Regions from separate parts of the Pseudomonas sp. FG29 genome, predicted to be linked through region 2. Evidence: predicted binding sites of a transcription regulator. Region 2 holds the regulator's gene; the other holds the start of a gene.
The links. The regulator LexA, encoded in region 2, represses DNA repair genes until DNA is damaged. The targets are predictions, from matches to a motif close to CTGTNTNNNNANACAG.
Positions count from the first base shown of each region.

Region 1 (7,687 bases), 120 kb from region 2:
CGCTGGCCAGGCCGGGGCCACCGGTCATGAGGTCGCCCGCCGGCACATTGATCAGCACCAGCGGCAGACCGCTGAGTTCCAGCACTTCTTTCAGCACGACAGCCGGCAGTTCGTAAGGAAATTGAATCTCCACACCCTCGAACCCCGCGCGCATCGCGGCCAGCACACGCTCGCGCAGCGGCAGTTCGGTGAACAGCATCGACAGGTTGGCAGCAATTTTCATGGGCATTGCTCCCGCAGCAGTTCCACCAGGGTGGCGGGGTCGCGCTCCAGATTGCCCTGGCTGCCGTGCAGACGCATCAGTTGCGCGGCCAGGCCGCTCATGGGCGTGGCGCTGCCCTGCTCATGCGACAGTTTCACGGCGGTGTCGAGATCCTTGAGCAGCGTGCGCACATGCCACTTGATCGGCTCGAACTGACTCGCCGCCATCTGCGGTGCAAGGATCTGCAGCGGTTTGGAGTCGGCAAAACCACCGGCCAGGGCGGGTGCGATCAGGCTGGCATCGACCCCGGAACGCTCGGCCAGCGCCACCACCTCGGCGATCACCAACGCGTTGCAGGCGACGATCATCTGGTTGCACACCTTGGTCACCTGCCCGGCGCCCACCTCGCCCATGCGCGTCAGGCGCTGGCCCAGGTGCGCCAGTATCGGTCGCGCACGCTCCACGTCCTCTTCGCGGCCACCCGCCATGATCGCCAGGGTGCCGGCCTCGGCCCCCGGCGTGCCGCCGGATACCGGTGCGTCCACCCAGCGCATGCCGGTGCGCGCCTCCAGCTCGGCCGCCATCGTACGGGTGGCGGCCGGCTCCAAGCTGGAGAAGTCCACCAGCAACTGGCCGGGCCGTGCGCCCTCGACGATCCCACCGGGGCCGAACACCACCTCGCGCACCACCTCGGTATTGGCCAGGCAGAGCATTACCACACTGGCGTCGCGACACAGTTCGGCGGGGTTTTCGACACGATGCGCGCCCTGCGCCAACAGTGGCGCGCACTTGTCCGGCGAGCGATTCCAGACAGTCAGCGGATAGCCTGCGGCAAGCAGGCGGCGGGTCATCGGCAGGCCCATCAGGCCGATCCCGGCAAAGGCCAGGGCGGGCAGCGCAGCGGTCATCAAACGGCTCCAGGCAGTTGGCATCGAGGCAGCATCTTAACCTCGGTTTCGCCATCTGCGTGCTGCAAGGGCAGCGCCGGGCCACTATACTCCGCGCGCTTTCCCCGCCATTGAACCGGAGAATCCCCATGTTCAAGCACACCCTGGCACTTGCCGCCGGCATCGCCCTGTCCGTATCCGCCGTATTCGCGCACGCTGCCGACGTCCTCAAGGTTTCGGCCATTCCCGACGAGGCCCCTACCGAGCTGCTGCGCAAGTTCAAGCCGCTGGGCGCCTACCTGGAGCAGGAACTGGGCATGAAGGTGGAGTTCGTACCGGTGGCCGACTACGCCGCCGTGGTCGAGACACTGGCTGCTGACCGTATCGACATGGCCTGGCTGGGCGGCTTCACCTTCGTCCAGGCGCGCCTGAAAACCGGCAACGCCGTGCCGCTGGTGCAGCGCGAGCAGGACGCCGAGTTCACCAGCAAGTTCATCACCGCCGACCCGGCGGTGAAATCGCTGCAGGATCTGAAAGGCAAGACCTTCGCCTTCGGCTCGGTGTCGTCTACCTCCGGCAGCCTGATGCCGCGCTACTTCATGCTGCAGGACGGCATCAAGCCTGAAGAGTTCTTCAGCCGCGTGGCCTACTCCGGCGCGCACGACGCCACCGTCGCCTGGGTGCAGGCCGGCAAGGCCGATGCCGGCGTACTCAATGCCTCGGTATGGCAGAAGCTGGTCGATAGCAAGAAGGTCGACACCGACAAGGTCAAGGTCTTCGCCACCACGCCGACCTACTACGACTACAACTGGACGGTACGCGGCACCCTCGACCCGGCGCTGCAAGCGAAGATCAAGGCCGCCTTCCTCGCCCTCGACCCGGCCAAGCCGGAACAGAAGGCGATTCTCGACCTGCAGGCCGCCAGCCGCTTCATCGACACCAAGCCCGAGAACTACGAAGGTATCGAGGAAGCCGCTCGCGCCGCCGGCCTGCTGAAGTGAGTGTCACGCTGCGTGGCGTGGGCCTGGCCCACGCCAACGGCAAGGTCGCGCTGGAGAACATCGATCTGCACGTCGCGCCTGGCGAACGGGTCGCCATCATCGGCCCCTCGGGTGCTGGCAAGACCACCCTGCTGCGTCTGCTGGCCACCAGCCTGCAACCCACGCGCGGCGAGATCGACCTGCTGCTGCACAATCCCTGGCGCCTGGCCGCCGGCCAGCGCCAGCGTCTGCGCGCACGCATCGGCCTGATCCACCAGGCACCGCCGCTGCCACCGCGCCAGCGCGTGGTCACAGCCGTACTCGCGGGAAAGCTTGGCCAGTGGTCGTTGCTCAAGGGCCTGCTCAACCTGCTCCATCCACTCGATGCCAGCGGCGCGCAAGCTGCCCTGGCGCGGCTGGACATTGCCGACAAGCTCTACCAGCGCTGCGACCAACTCTCCGGCGGCCAGTTGCAACGCGTCGGCATTGCCCGCGTGCTGTACCAGGCACCAGAGCTGATCCTCGCCGACGAACCCGTCTCGGCCATGGATCCGGTGCTGGCCGGCCACACCCTGGCCGTGCTCAACCGCGAGGCCGCCGAACGCGGCATGACCCTGCTGGCCAGCCTGCACGCTGTCGACCTGGCCCTGGCGCACTTTCCCCGCGTCATCGGCATTCGCGACGGGCGCATCGCCTTCGACCTGCCGGCCAGTGAGGTGCAGCCTGCCCAGTTGGAGGCGCTCTACGCCAATGAGCAGTTGCAGGCCATGCCCAGTTCGCCCGTGCAGTCGCCGCCTCAGCCGGTGCACATCCCACGATGCTGAGCAAAGCCCCACGCGACCCTGCCGCCCTGCCGCGCCTGCTGATCACGGTGCTGGCGCTGCTGTTGTTATGGCCGGGCCTGCGCTTGAGCGAGCTGGATCTGGCCGTGCTGGTGGACGGCGACAACACCCGCGCCATGGGCAACTTCCTCGCCGGCTTCTGGCCGCCCGCGCACGATGCTGAATTTCTCCTCCTGCTCGGCCGCGCCACCCTGGAAACCCTGGCCATCGCTACCGCTGGCATGAGCCTGGCGCTGCTGATCGCCATTCCCGCCGCGCTACTGGCCAGCCGCGCGCTGTCGCTGTCGGCCGTGCATCGCGGTGGCCGCCCGGCCTGGTGGGCGAACCTGGCACGCTGGCCGGTGCGCGGCCTGCTGATCTTCCTGCGCAGCGTGCCGGAGATCGTCTGGGCACTGCTGTTCGTCCGCGCCGTCGGTCTCGGCCCCACCGCCGGGGTGCTGGCCATCGCCATCACCTACGCCGGCATGCTCGGCAAGGTCTATGCGGAAATCTTCGAATCGGTCGACGCCCGCCCTGCCCGCGCCTTGCTCGGTGCCGGCAGCGGCCGATTGACCGCATTCGCCTACGGCGTGCTGCCCAATGCCGCCGGGGAAATGCTCTCCTACACCGTCTACCGCTGGGAGTGCGCCATTCGCGCCTCGGTGGTGATGGGCTTCGTCGGCGCAGGCGGCCTGGGCCAGCAGATCGACCTGTCGCTGCGCATGTTCGCGGGCGGCGAAGTGGCCAGCATGCTGCTCACCTTCCTCCTGCTGGTGCTGCTGGCCGACCAGTTCAGCCGCCTGCTGCGCGCGAGGCTGGCATGAGAGTCGGCAATCTGATCCTGCTCGCCGCCATTCTCGGCGCGGTGGTCGCCTCGTTCCTCTATCTGGGCATCGACCTCGGCTCCCTGCTGGCCGGCGACAGCCTGACGCAGATGGGCAAGTACGCCAGCGGCTTTCTGCTGCCGGACTTCTCCGCCGCGCACCTGCAGGCCATCGGCCGTGGCGCGCTGGAAACCCTGGCCATGTCCGCCCTCGGCACCCTGCTTGCGGCTGTTCTCGGCCTGGCGCTGGCCCTGCCCGCCGCTGGCCGCTTCGGCGGCTTCGCCCTGCAGACTACGCGTTTGTTGCTCAACGCTCTGCGCGCCATTCCCGAACTGGTCTGGGCGGCCTTGATGGTGCTGGCCGCCGGCCTCGGCCCCAATGCCGGCACCCTGGCATTGGCCCTGCACACCGCCGGCGTGCTCGGCCGTCTGTTCGCCGAGGCGCTGGAAAACACCCCACGCGAGCCTGCCGACGCCATCCGCGAGAACGGCGGTGGCCGCATCGTCGCCTTCTGCTACGGCACCCTGCCGGGCGTGTGGCCGCAACTGGTCGCCTACAGCCTGTACCGCTGGGAAAACAACATCCGCATGGCCAGTGTGCTCGGCTTCGTCGGCGCCGGCGGCCTCGGGCAGATGCTCTACATGAGCCTCAGCCTGTTCCAGGAAGCGCAGGCGGCCACGGTGATCCTGGCCATGCTCCTGCTGGTACTGGCGGTCGACGCCTTGAGTGGCTGGGCGCGGCAGCGTTGGGTGAGTGGCTGAATACGCCATGACCTCTGGCGCAGCGCTACCAATGGAATCAGGGTGGTGGGGTTTGCTGGCGACTTCGTCACCTTGACTTGACCCAAACGGCCGACGCGCAAATACTGTTCATGCATACAGTATTTTTGGTGCCCTGCCAGCATGTCTTCCGTGGTTGCTCTTGATCGCCTGCTCGATGCCCGCCGTGTATGGCGTGGGCAGGCCACCTCCTGTGCTGCAAGCAGCAGCACGTCAACAGGCCATGCTGTGCTGGATGCAGCCCTGCCCGGCGGCGGTTGGCCACCTGCTGCGCTCAGCGAAGTACTGACGGCGACCATCGGTATTGGCGAACTACGCCTGCTATGGCCAACCCTGGCGCGCCTGACGCAAGCGAGTGAACGGGTGGTGCTGGTGGCACCGCCGCACCAGCCCTTTGCCCGAGCCTGGCTGGATGCCGGCATCGATCTGCGTCACCTGAACATCATCCATGCGCAACCCCGCGAAGCGCTCTGGGCGGCCGAGCAGTGTCTGCGTTCCGGCAGTTGTGGCGCTGTGCTGTGCTGGCTGCGTCAGGCCGATGACCGCTCGCTGCGCCGCTTGCAGGTAGCCGCCGCGACAGGCCAGACCCTGGCCTTCGCCTATCGCCCGCTCGAAGAAGCCGCCAACCCCTCGCCTGCCGCGTTACGTCTGGCGTTGGAGAGCCAGCCGGCGCGCATCCGTGTACTCAAGTGCCGTGGCGGCCTCGCCCCCCCACACCCCATTGCCGCGCCGTGGCACTGAGGCGCACATGCTCTGGGCCTGTATCCTGTTGCCACAACTGGCCATGGACGGCGTGCTGCGTCAGCGCAGCGATCCCGAAGCGCCTCTGGCCCTTCTCAGCGGTTCGCCTCAGCGCCGTGTACTGCAGGCGGTCAACCCGGCGGCACGCGCGCTCGGCCTCAGGCCCGGCCTATCGCTGACCGCTGCGCAGACGTTGACACGCGACTTCACGACCGCCGAGTACGACACCTCGCAAATCGAACGCTGGCACCAGTTTCTGGCAGCCTGGGCCTATGCCTTCAGTGCCCAGGTCAGCCTGCACTATCCGCGCTGCCTGCTGTTGGAGGTGCAATCGAGCCTGGGTCTGTTCGGCCCCTGGCCACGCTTCGAGGCGCGCCTGCGTGCCGAACTCTCGGCGCTGGGCTTTCAACACCGTATCGCCGCCGCGCCCAATCCGGCAGCGGCACGCGTGCTGGTCAATGTCGGTGACGGCCTGCTGGCAGAGGATGGCCATGGATTGCAGCCTCTGCTGGCTACGTTGCCGGTGGATCGTCTCGGCCTCAGTTCTGCGGCCAGCACGGCCTTTGCCCGCATGGGCCTGCGCCAGCTCAGGCAACTCTGGGAACTGCCGCGCGACAGCCTGGCCAGACGCTTTCCGGCCGAGGTGCTGGTGCAGCTCGACACCCTGCTCGGGCGCCGCCCGCTGCCTCTGCAGTTCTACACACCGCCGGATGTTTTCGACACCCGCCTCGAACTGAACTTCGAAGTGGAATCGCACCAGGCCCTGCTCTTTCCGCTGCGCCGCCTGACCGCTGACCTCGCTGCCTACCTGGCCAGCCGCGACAGTGGCGTGCAGCGCTTCGCCCTGCATCTGGAGCATCGCAGCGGCAATGAGACCCTCGTACAGATCGGCCTGCTCAGCGCTGAACGCGACGCCGGCATGCTCTTCGAGCTGAGCCGAGGACGCCTGGAACACCAGCAACTGCCTGCTCCGGTGCTGGCCGTACGACTGGTCGCAGGCGAACTGCCGAGCTTCACTCCGCAGCATCACCAACTCTTTGACGAACGCCCGCAACAGAATCAACCCTGGGAGCAATTGCGCGAACGCCTGCGTGCCCGCCTCGGTGATGACGCTGTGCATGGCCTGGGTGTACGTGCCGACCACCGCCCCGAACGAGCCTGGACGCAGCAGCCGCTTCTCACTGCCTTGCCGGCACAGGCACTACGCCCCGGTTGGCTGCTAGCCCAGCCGCAACCCTTGCACGAAGCGTCGCTGCGCATCCTGGGTGGCCCGGAACGCATCGAATCCGGCTGGTGGGATGGTGAAGACGTGCGCCGCGACTACTACCTGGTGGAAACCCGCGCCGGTCAGCGCGGCTGGGCTTTCCGCCCGGCTGGCGGCAACGGCCCGCTGCTGCTGCATGGCTGGTTCGCATGAGCGACTACGCCGAACTGCACTGCCTGTCGAACTTCAGCTTCCAGCGTGGCGCCTCCAGCGCCCAGGAGCTGTTCGAGCGTGCCGCCCGCCTCGGCTACCGGGCGCTGGCCATTACCGACGAATGCTCGCTGGCGGGCATCGTACGTGCCTGGCAGGCCGCCAAGGAAAGCCGCGTGGCACTGATCGTCGGCAGTGAGGTGCAGCTCGAAGACGGCCCCAAGCTGGTGCTGCTGGTCGAAAACCTGGCGGGCTATCAGGCGCTGTGCGGTTTGATCACCCGCGCCCGGCGGCGCGCTGCGAAAGGCCACTATCGCCTGCTGCGGGCCGACTTCGACGGCCCGCTCGACGGGCTACTGGCAATCTGGCTGGACGCGCAGGATGCCGAGCCGCTGTCCTGGCTACGCAGCTGCTTCGCTGAACGCCTGTGGCTGGGCGTGGAACTGCACCGTGGCGCCGATGACAACGTTCGTCTGCGGCACTGGCTCGCCCTGGCTCAGACCTGCAAGCTGCCCGCCGTGGCCTGTGGCGACGTGCACATGCATGCCCGTGGCCGCCGCGCCCTGCAGGACTGCATGACAGCCATCCGCTGGCATCTGCCCGTGGCCGATGCCGGCGCCTACCTGTTCGCCAACGGCGAGCGCCACCTGCGCCGGTACGAAGAGCTGGCCGAGCTTTATCCTGCGCATCTGCTCGAGGAAACCCTGCGCATCGCCGAGCGCTGCCGTTTCGACCTTGGCCAGTTGGAGTATCACTACCCGCGCGAACTGGTGCCTGCGGGCCACGACGCCACCTCCTGGCTGCGCCACCTGGTCGAGCACGGCGCACGCTGGCGCTGGCCTGAACACATTCCCGAACGGGCACGCGCCCAGCTGGAACACGAGCTGAGCCTGATCGCCGACCTGCAGTACGAGAGCTACTTCCTCACCGTCCACGACATCGTTCAGTTCGCTCGCGAGCAGGGCATCCTCTGCCAGGGGCGCGGCTCGGCGGCCAATTCGGCGGTGTGCTTCGTGCTCGGCATCACCGAACTGGATCC
Region 1 is NZ_JBMDJU010000001.1:445,681-453,367, reverse strand. Features, by position in the region: gene ACODS1_RS02215 (hydroxypyruvate isomerase family protein) at 1-223, opposite strand, end outside; gene ACODS1_RS02210 (NAD(P)-dependent oxidoreductase) at 220-1,110, opposite strand; gene ACODS1_RS02205 (putative selenate ABC transporter substrate-binding protein) at 1,239-2,090, shown strand; gene ACODS1_RS02200 (phosphonate ABC transporter ATP-binding protein) at 2,087-2,893, shown strand; gene ACODS1_RS02195 (PhnE/PtxC family ABC transporter permease) at 2,887-3,714, shown strand; gene phnE (phosphonate ABC transporter, permease protein PhnE) at 3,711-4,475, shown strand; gene imuA (translesion DNA synthesis-associated protein ImuA) at 4,617-5,234, shown strand; gene ACODS1_RS02180 (Y-family DNA polymerase) at 5,242-6,651, shown strand; gene ACODS1_RS02175 (error-prone DNA polymerase) at 6,648-7,687, shown strand, end outside.
Region 1: a site for LexA is predicted at 4,580-4,595, ahead of imuA (translesion DNA synthesis-associated protein ImuA). Genes of this name have one in related genera too.

Region 2 (7,687 bases):
TCGGCGCCGGCCTGCTTGAGCGCCCAGAGATTGGCACGGTAATTGACCTGATGCGGCGGGATACGATGCGGATGGCCGTGGCGCGCCAGAAACAGCACCGTACGCCCAGCATAATCGCCTCGCAGAACCGGCGCAGAGGGCGCCCCGTAAGGCGTCTCCATGACAAGCTCGGCGTCGATGCGCAGCCCGTCGAGCTGCGTCAGCCCGGTGCCGCCGATGATCGCGTAGACAGTCATGGCTTCTAATCCAGCAACTGCGCAGCGCGCAGCGCCGCCATAGCCTGCGACCAACGCGGCGACGCTCGGTAATCAGTGGAGGCATGCCCATGGCCGCGCATCCGCGCCAGGCGCGGCGATGCTTTCACCTGCAGGCGCTGCAGAGCGACCAGGGCCACCTCTGCCGCAGCACGGTCATTGCACACCAGCCCCATATCGCAGCCAGCACGCAGCGCCGCCTCGATACGCTGACCGGCATCACCGGCCACATGGGCCCCTGCCATCGACAGATCATCACTGAAGATCACCCCATCGAAGCCCAGCTCACCGCGCAGGATCTCCTGCAGCCAGCGGCGCGAGAACCCTGCCGGCTGCTCATCGACCTGCGGATAGATCACGTGAGCCGGCATCACCGCATCCAGCGCAGCACCAAGCAGGCGGAACGGCTGCAGGTCGCAGGCGCGCAGCTCATCGAGGCTGCGTTCGTCCACAGGAATGGCCACGTGGGAATCGGCCTCGGCCCAACCATGCCCCGGAAAGTGCTTGCCGGTAGCCGCCATGCCGGCCTGATGCATACCCCGAATGAAGGCCCCGGCCAGATGGGCGGCGCGTTGTGGATCACCTTCGAAGGCCCGACTGCCGACCACCGCACTGCGCTGGTGATCGAGGTCGAGCACCGGCGCGAAGCTCAGATCCAGCCCGACCGCCAGCACTTCGGTAGCCATCAGCCAACCACAATGCTCGGCCAACGACTCGGCATCGTCGTTATCGGCGATGGCACGCATCGCCGGCAAGCGCACGAAGCCCTGACGCAGGCGCTGGACACGACCACCTTCCTGATCCACCGCCAGCAACAGATCCGGGCGCACGGCACGGATGCTCTGGCACAGCTCACGCACCTGGCGTGGCGACTCGATATTACGGGCAAAGATGATCAGGCCGCCCACCTCGGGCTGGCGCAGCATCTGGCGATCCTCGGCGCTCAACCAGGTGCCGCCGATGTCCATCATCAAAGAACCTTGCATGGGGATATTCCTTATTGAAAATCTGGGCCTGCCGACCATTGCGGGCAGGACGCCTCGTCGATCAGCACCCGGCAATGCAGCGGTACACGCTCGAACAGGGCCAACATGTCGGTATTGCGCAGGCGAATGCAGCCATGGGACAGCGCCGTGCCCATGGGTTCCGTATCCGGTGTGCCGTGCAGGTAAATGTAGCGACGAAAGGTGTCGACCGAACCGAGGCGATTGCGCCCTGGCTCCAGGCCGCTGAGCCAGAGGATGCGAGTCAGGATCCAGTCGCGCCCGGGGAATTGTTCATGCAACTCGGGCGTCCAGACTTCGCCCGTCCAGCGCCGCCCGCGCAGTACCGCCGCCAAGGGCAAGCCCGCACCGATACGCGCACGCACCTGATGCAGACCGCGCGGCGTGCAACCACTGCCATTGTCCTCACCCGCTCCGTTGAGCGCCGTTGAAACGGCACAGCGCACACGCAGACGCCCGGCCTGTAGGCCGTAGAGCATCTGGTCAGCAATGGAGATGTGCAGCAGATCGAGATCCAGCATGCGGCTAGCTTAGCGGATGACTCGGGTCGAGCCCACCGCTGTCATGCCTTGGCCGGTACGCTCACGGTCTTGTTGCGCGGTTTGAGCTGGGCAGTTGCCAGCAAGGGATCGGCGACACCGGAATCGGCACGCATACCGGCAGCGAGGAACGGCACCATCATGCGCATCACCTGTTCGATGGAGGTGTGCACGCCGAAATCCGTTTCCGCCATGGCACGTAGCGCCTTGATACCGGACATGCTGAACGCCGCCGCCCCCAACATGAAGTGCACCCGCCAGAACAGTTCCAGCGGCGGGATACGCGGCGCGGCATCGTGCACCAGCAGCATGTAGCGGCGGAACACCTTGCCGTAAACCTCTTCGAGGTATTTACGCAGGTGCCCCTGGCTCTGACTGAAGGCCAGGCCCAGCAAACGCATGAAGATCGACAGGTCATTCCCGCTGCGCGGCTTGACGGCCAGCGCCTGCTCGACCAGCAACTCGAGCAGTTCCTCGAGTGTGGCCTGGGTTTCGGCCTTGGCCTGGCGGCGGTCCAGTTCCTTTTCCAGGCTGGTGCAGAATGGCCCGAGGAAACGCGAGAAGACCGCCTGAATCAGCGCCTTCTTAGAACCGAAGTGATAGTTGACGGCCGCGAGGTTGACCCCGGCCTTGCTGGTGATGAGCCGCAGCGAGGTTTCGGCAAAGCCCTTTTCCGCGAACAGCTGTTCTGCTGCATCGAGAATGCGTTCAACGGTTTCTGACTGAGCCATGAAATATCACCTGACAAACACTCGTTTGAAACATACGTTTCAGCCCACTGCATTGTCAAGCCGCGCCGGCCAGGTTTCGTCTGGTCGGTCACAGCATACAACAGGCAGAGACGAGCGTTGAGGACGGCAAGTTACAGCGCAACTGCGCCCAGGATGAAATTGATCGTTGCCAAGCAGCCTTCACTGTATATAATCCCAGTCACTGTATAAAAAGACAGAGCCCAGCCATGCTGAAACTGACCCCCCGCCAAGCCGAAATCCTCGCATTCATCAAGCGCTGCCTGGAAGACAATGGCTACCCACCTACCCGCGCGGAAATCGCTCAGGAGCTGGGCTTCAAATCACCCAACGCGGCAGAGGAACACCTCAAGGCGTTGGCACGTAAAGGCGCCATCGAGATGACGCCAGGTGCCTCGCGCGGCATTCGCATCCCCGGCTTCGAACCAGGCGCCGCCAACGACGACGATGGTTTGCCGGTAATCGGCCGTGTCGCTGCCGGTGCGCCGATCCTGGCCCAGCAGCATGTCGAGGAATCCTGCCAGATCAACCCTGCCTTCTTTCAGCCCAAAGCCGACTACCTGTTGCGCGTACGCGGCATGAGCATGAAGGACATCGGCATCTTCGACGGCGATCTGCTTGCCGTGCACACCACACGCGAAGCCCGCAACGGCCAGATCGTGGTCGCGCGTATCGACGACGAAGTCACGGTCAAGCGCTTCAAGCGCGAGGGCAACAAGGTCTGGCTGATTGCCGAGAACCCTGAGTTTTCCCCGATCGAGGTCGATCTGGAACATCAGGAATTGATCATCGAAGGTCTGAGTGTCGGCGTGATCCGCCGATAATTCCCTGGAGGCTCCCATGCAGTTGCAGCAGTCGTTCGAGCGCCCTCAACTTCCCCTGTTCGACGCATTTCTGGCCAATGCGCCTGCCGACGGACTGCCTGTCGAGCCCCTGCCAGGCCTGGAAGATGATCAGGCTTTCAGTGAATTGGCACTGCGCGGCGCTGCCGGGCATTGTCTGCACCTGCTGGCGCCCATATTGCGTGAACTGAGTCAGAATCAGGATGCTCGCTGGCTGACACTGGTAGCACCACCGGCCAGCCTGACCCAGACCTGGCTGCGTGATGCCGGCCTCAACCGTGAACGCATCCTGCTGCTGCAGCCACGCCAGGAGCAGAGTGCGCTGGAGCTGACCGAAGAAGCCCTCAGACTGGGTCGCAGCCACACCGTGATCAGTTGGCTACATCCGGTCGAACGCAGTACTCGCCAACGCCTGGCCAAGGCAGCGCGAACCGGCCAAGCGCAGAGCCTCAACATCAGCCTGGGCTAACCAGCGAAGTCCCCACCTGCTGGAGCGGCTTCAGCCGCGAAATGGACGAGCACCCTCCGCCCATTTCGCGGACAAAGCGAAACCTCTACATATCGCGAGTGAATGCGCTCCTGCAGAGCGGCCGCGCCCTCAAAGCATACTCAGAAAACGCGAAAGCCCCTCATAGTAGAGGGGCTTTCGCTATTACTTGCAGCCTGCAGCGTGTGACCTGCGGCTAATATTCAGTGCAAGACGCGCGGTGACTCTTCGTCCTCGCTGCTGAAGTCGCCTTCAGCCATACGCCCCGCCATCTGCACACCCACGTTGAGCATGGCCTTGGCCACTTCGACGTGCTGGCCTTGCAGGAATGCCTTGGCATCAGCGGAGAAATCCAGCGTCACCAATGCCTCTTCATCCTCTGCACGACGCAGGGCGATACGCCCATCGGGCAGTTCGACGATTTCCAGAAAGGATGTAGGCATGGGTCAGTCTCTTTGCGAAAACGCGATATTGTAACAGTCGGCCGGGGACAGCCCCAGCCCACTTGTCCAGATTAATGCGATCAGCACTCGCTGAGGCCTTCACGAAAGCGCAATACCAGTGCCTTGAGCTGCTGCCGGTAGTCATCCAGCTCGTCCAGTGTCAGCTCGGGGCGCACCTGATCCAGACTCACCGCCGTGATCAGTGGCATGGCGGGGTCGACCTTCGCCTTGCGCGCCTCCTGAGGCGGCTTGAACAACTCGGCGTAGGCCGCCAGCAACTGCGCTAGCCAGGTCTCCGATTGCTGCGCCAGCTCCACCAGCTCGGCCAGTTCAGGGCTCGGAGAACGCTCGAGCACGGTCTGATCGAGGAAAGCATCGACACGCGTCGACGTGGTGTCGGCCATGCGGTAGTAGCCAGCGATCTCATGGCACAGGCTCAGCACACTGCCGTACAGATGGAACAACGCCGCCTCACGCTCGGCCTGTACCAGCGCCTGCACGTTGAAGGCGCCAGAGGCTTCTGCCTTGCGCCAGTTGTCCAGCGCGATCCCGGCGAAGAATATCTTCTGGTTGGTGCGGGTATAGAGTTCTTTGGCCATTACGGCGATCTCCATTGCAGATGGAGCCATCATACGCGCGCCGACGACTGTCGGCGCGCGCATGCGATCAGAAGCGGCAGAGGTTCAGCGCTTGTCCTCGACCTTCCACTTGCCGCCATCGAAGAACGCACGCCAGCCGGTCGGCTTGCCATCCACTTCGGATTGCACGTACTGCTCCTTGGTCTTGCGGCTATAGCGAATCACGGCCGGGCGGCCATCCGGATCCTTCTGCGGAGCATCGCAGAGGAAGTGGTACTTGGGATCGATCTCGTGCTTGTGCGGAACGATTTCCAGCACCAGCGGAGCGCGCGTCTCACGGTTCTTCGGGAAACCGCTGGCGGCGAGGAACAGACCCGACGCGCCGTCGCGCAGTACGTAAGTGTCATCGACCTTCTCGCACTTGAGCTCAGGCATCTCCACCTTGTCCATCTTGGGAGGCGCAGCTTCACCATTCTTCAACAGCTTGCGGGTGTTCTTGCAACTGGCATTGGTGCAGCCGAAGAACTTGCCGAAACGACCGGTCTTGAGCTGCATCTCGCTGCCGCACTTGTCGCACTCCAGGCTCGGCCCTTCGTAGCCCTTGATGCGGTACTGGCCCTGCTCGATCTCGTAGCCCGTGCAATCCGGGTTGTTGCCGCAGATGTGCAGCTTGCGGGTTTCGTCCAGCAGGTAGGCATCCATGGCCGTGGAGCAGATCGGGCAACGATGCTTGCCCAGCAGCACGCGGGACTCGGACTCGCCCTCGTCGTCCGCGGCGATCTCGTCGCCCGGCACCAGGTTGATGGTGGCCTTGCAGCGCTCCTTAGGCGGTAGCGCATAGCCGGAGCAACCCAGGAACACGCCGGTGGAGGCGGTACGAATCATCATCGGCCGGCCGCAGTCGCGGCAGGGAATATCGGTCAGGGTCGGCTGGTTGGCACGCATGCCGCCCTCGCCTGCCTCGGCCGCCTCGAGCTTCTTCTTGAAGTCGCCGTAGAACTCGTCGAGCAGATGCTTCCACTCGCGCTCGCCCTGCGCCACGTCATCCAGACGCTCTTCCATGCCAGCCGTGAAACCATAATCCATCAGGTTGGCGAAGCTCTCGTCGAGGCGCTCGGTGACGATATCGCCCATCTTCTCGGCGTAGAAGCGACGGTTGTGTACCGTGACGTAGCCGCGATCCTGAATAGTGGAGATGATCGCCGCATAGGTCGACGGGCGGCCAATGCCACGCTTTTCCAGCTCCTTGACCAGGCTCGCTTCGGAGTAGCGTGCCGGCGGCTTGGTGAAGTGCTGGCTGGGGTCGAGCTGGATCAGCTTGAGGCCCTCGCCTTCCTTCATTTCCGGCAGGACATCGTCCTCGCCGGGCTTGCTCTGCTGCGGCAGTACGCGGGTATAACCGTCGAACTTGAGGATGCGGCCCTTGGCGCGCAGCTCGAAGTTGCCGGCAGCCACGGTGACGCTGGTGGACAGGTACTCGGCCGGAGGCATCTGGCAAGCGACGAACTGACGCCAGATCAGGTCATACAGACGCTCGGCATCACGCTCCATACCGGAGAGCTGGGTCGGGCGCAGGTTGACGTCGGACGGACGAATCGCTTCGTGCGCCTCCTGCGCGCCTTCCTTGCTCGAATACAGGTTGGGCTTGCCCGGCAGGTACTTGTCGCCGTATTCGCTGCCGATGAAACCACGCACCATCTCCACCGCGTCGTTGGACAGGTTGGTCGAGTCGGTACGCATATAGGTGATGTAGCCGGCCTCGTAGAGACGCTGGGCCATCATCATGGTTTTCTTCACGCCGAAGCCAAGACGGTTGCTCGCCGCCTGCTGCAGGGTGGAGGTGATGAAAGGCGCCGAGGGCTTGCTGCTGGTCGGGCGGTCTTCACGCTTGACCACGCTGTAGCTGGAAGCCTTGAGCTTCTCCAGCGCCGCCATGGCCTGCGCTTCGTTGACCGGCTTGAACGCCGAGCCGTCTTCGCGAACGACTTCGAAGCGCACCTTGGCGTTCTTCGCAGTGCCGAGATCAGCGTGCACTTCCCAGTATTCTTCCGGGACGAAGGCACGAATTTCTTTTTCACGCGCAACGACCAGCTTCACCGCTACCGACTGCACGCGACCGGCAGACAGACCACGGGCGATCTTGGCCCACAGCAGCGGCGAGACCATGTAGCCCACCACGCGGTCGAGGAAGCGACGCGCCTGCTGGGCGTTGACGCGGTTGATATCCAGCTCACCGGGCTTGGAGAAGGCATCCTGAATCGCCTTCTTGGTGATCTCGTTGAATACCACGCGCTTGTAGCGGCTGTCGTCACCACCGATGGACTCGCGCAGGTGCCAGGCGATGGCCTCCCCCTCGCGATCCAAGTCGGTTGCGAGATAGATGGTGTCAGCATCCTTGGCCAGGCGGCGCAGTTCCTCGATCACCTTTTCCTTGCCAGGCAGGATCTCGTACTTGGCCTTCCAACCATGCTCGGGGTCGACGCCCATGCGGGCGAACAGCTGACGTTTGGCCTTTTCCTTGGGCGACAGTGCAGGCGCCTCCGCGGCGGCCTTGCCACGCTTGGCAGGCTCCTTGGTGGCGCTTGCCGAGCCGCTGGTAGGCAGGTCACGGATGTGGCCGATGCTCGACTTCACCACGTACTGGCTGCCCAGGTACTTGTTGATGGTCTTGGCCTTGGCCGGGGATTCCACGATGACCAGCGATTTGCCCATGGATCAGAAAATTCCTGAATTGCGAAATATAGAAGGCGGGTAACCTTAAGGCCCCGCTATATATAGTGGCGACCGAGTG
Region 2 is NZ_JBMDJU010000001.1:564,056-571,742, reverse strand. Features, by position in the region: gene ACODS1_RS02840 (S-methyl-5'-thioinosine phosphorylase) at 1-236, opposite strand, end outside; gene nagZ (beta-N-acetylhexosaminidase) at 242-1,240, opposite strand; gene ACODS1_RS02830 (L,D-transpeptidase family protein) at 1,252-1,779, opposite strand; gene ACODS1_RS02825 (TetR/AcrR family transcriptional regulator) at 1,821-2,528, opposite strand; gene lexA (transcriptional repressor LexA) at 2,756-3,370, shown strand; gene sulA (SOS-induced cell division inhibitor SulA) at 3,387-3,857, shown strand; gene ACODS1_RS02810 (hypothetical protein) at 4,079-4,318, opposite strand; gene ACODS1_RS02805 (DUF6586 family protein) at 4,399-4,917, opposite strand; gene topA (type I DNA topoisomerase) at 5,002-7,608, opposite strand.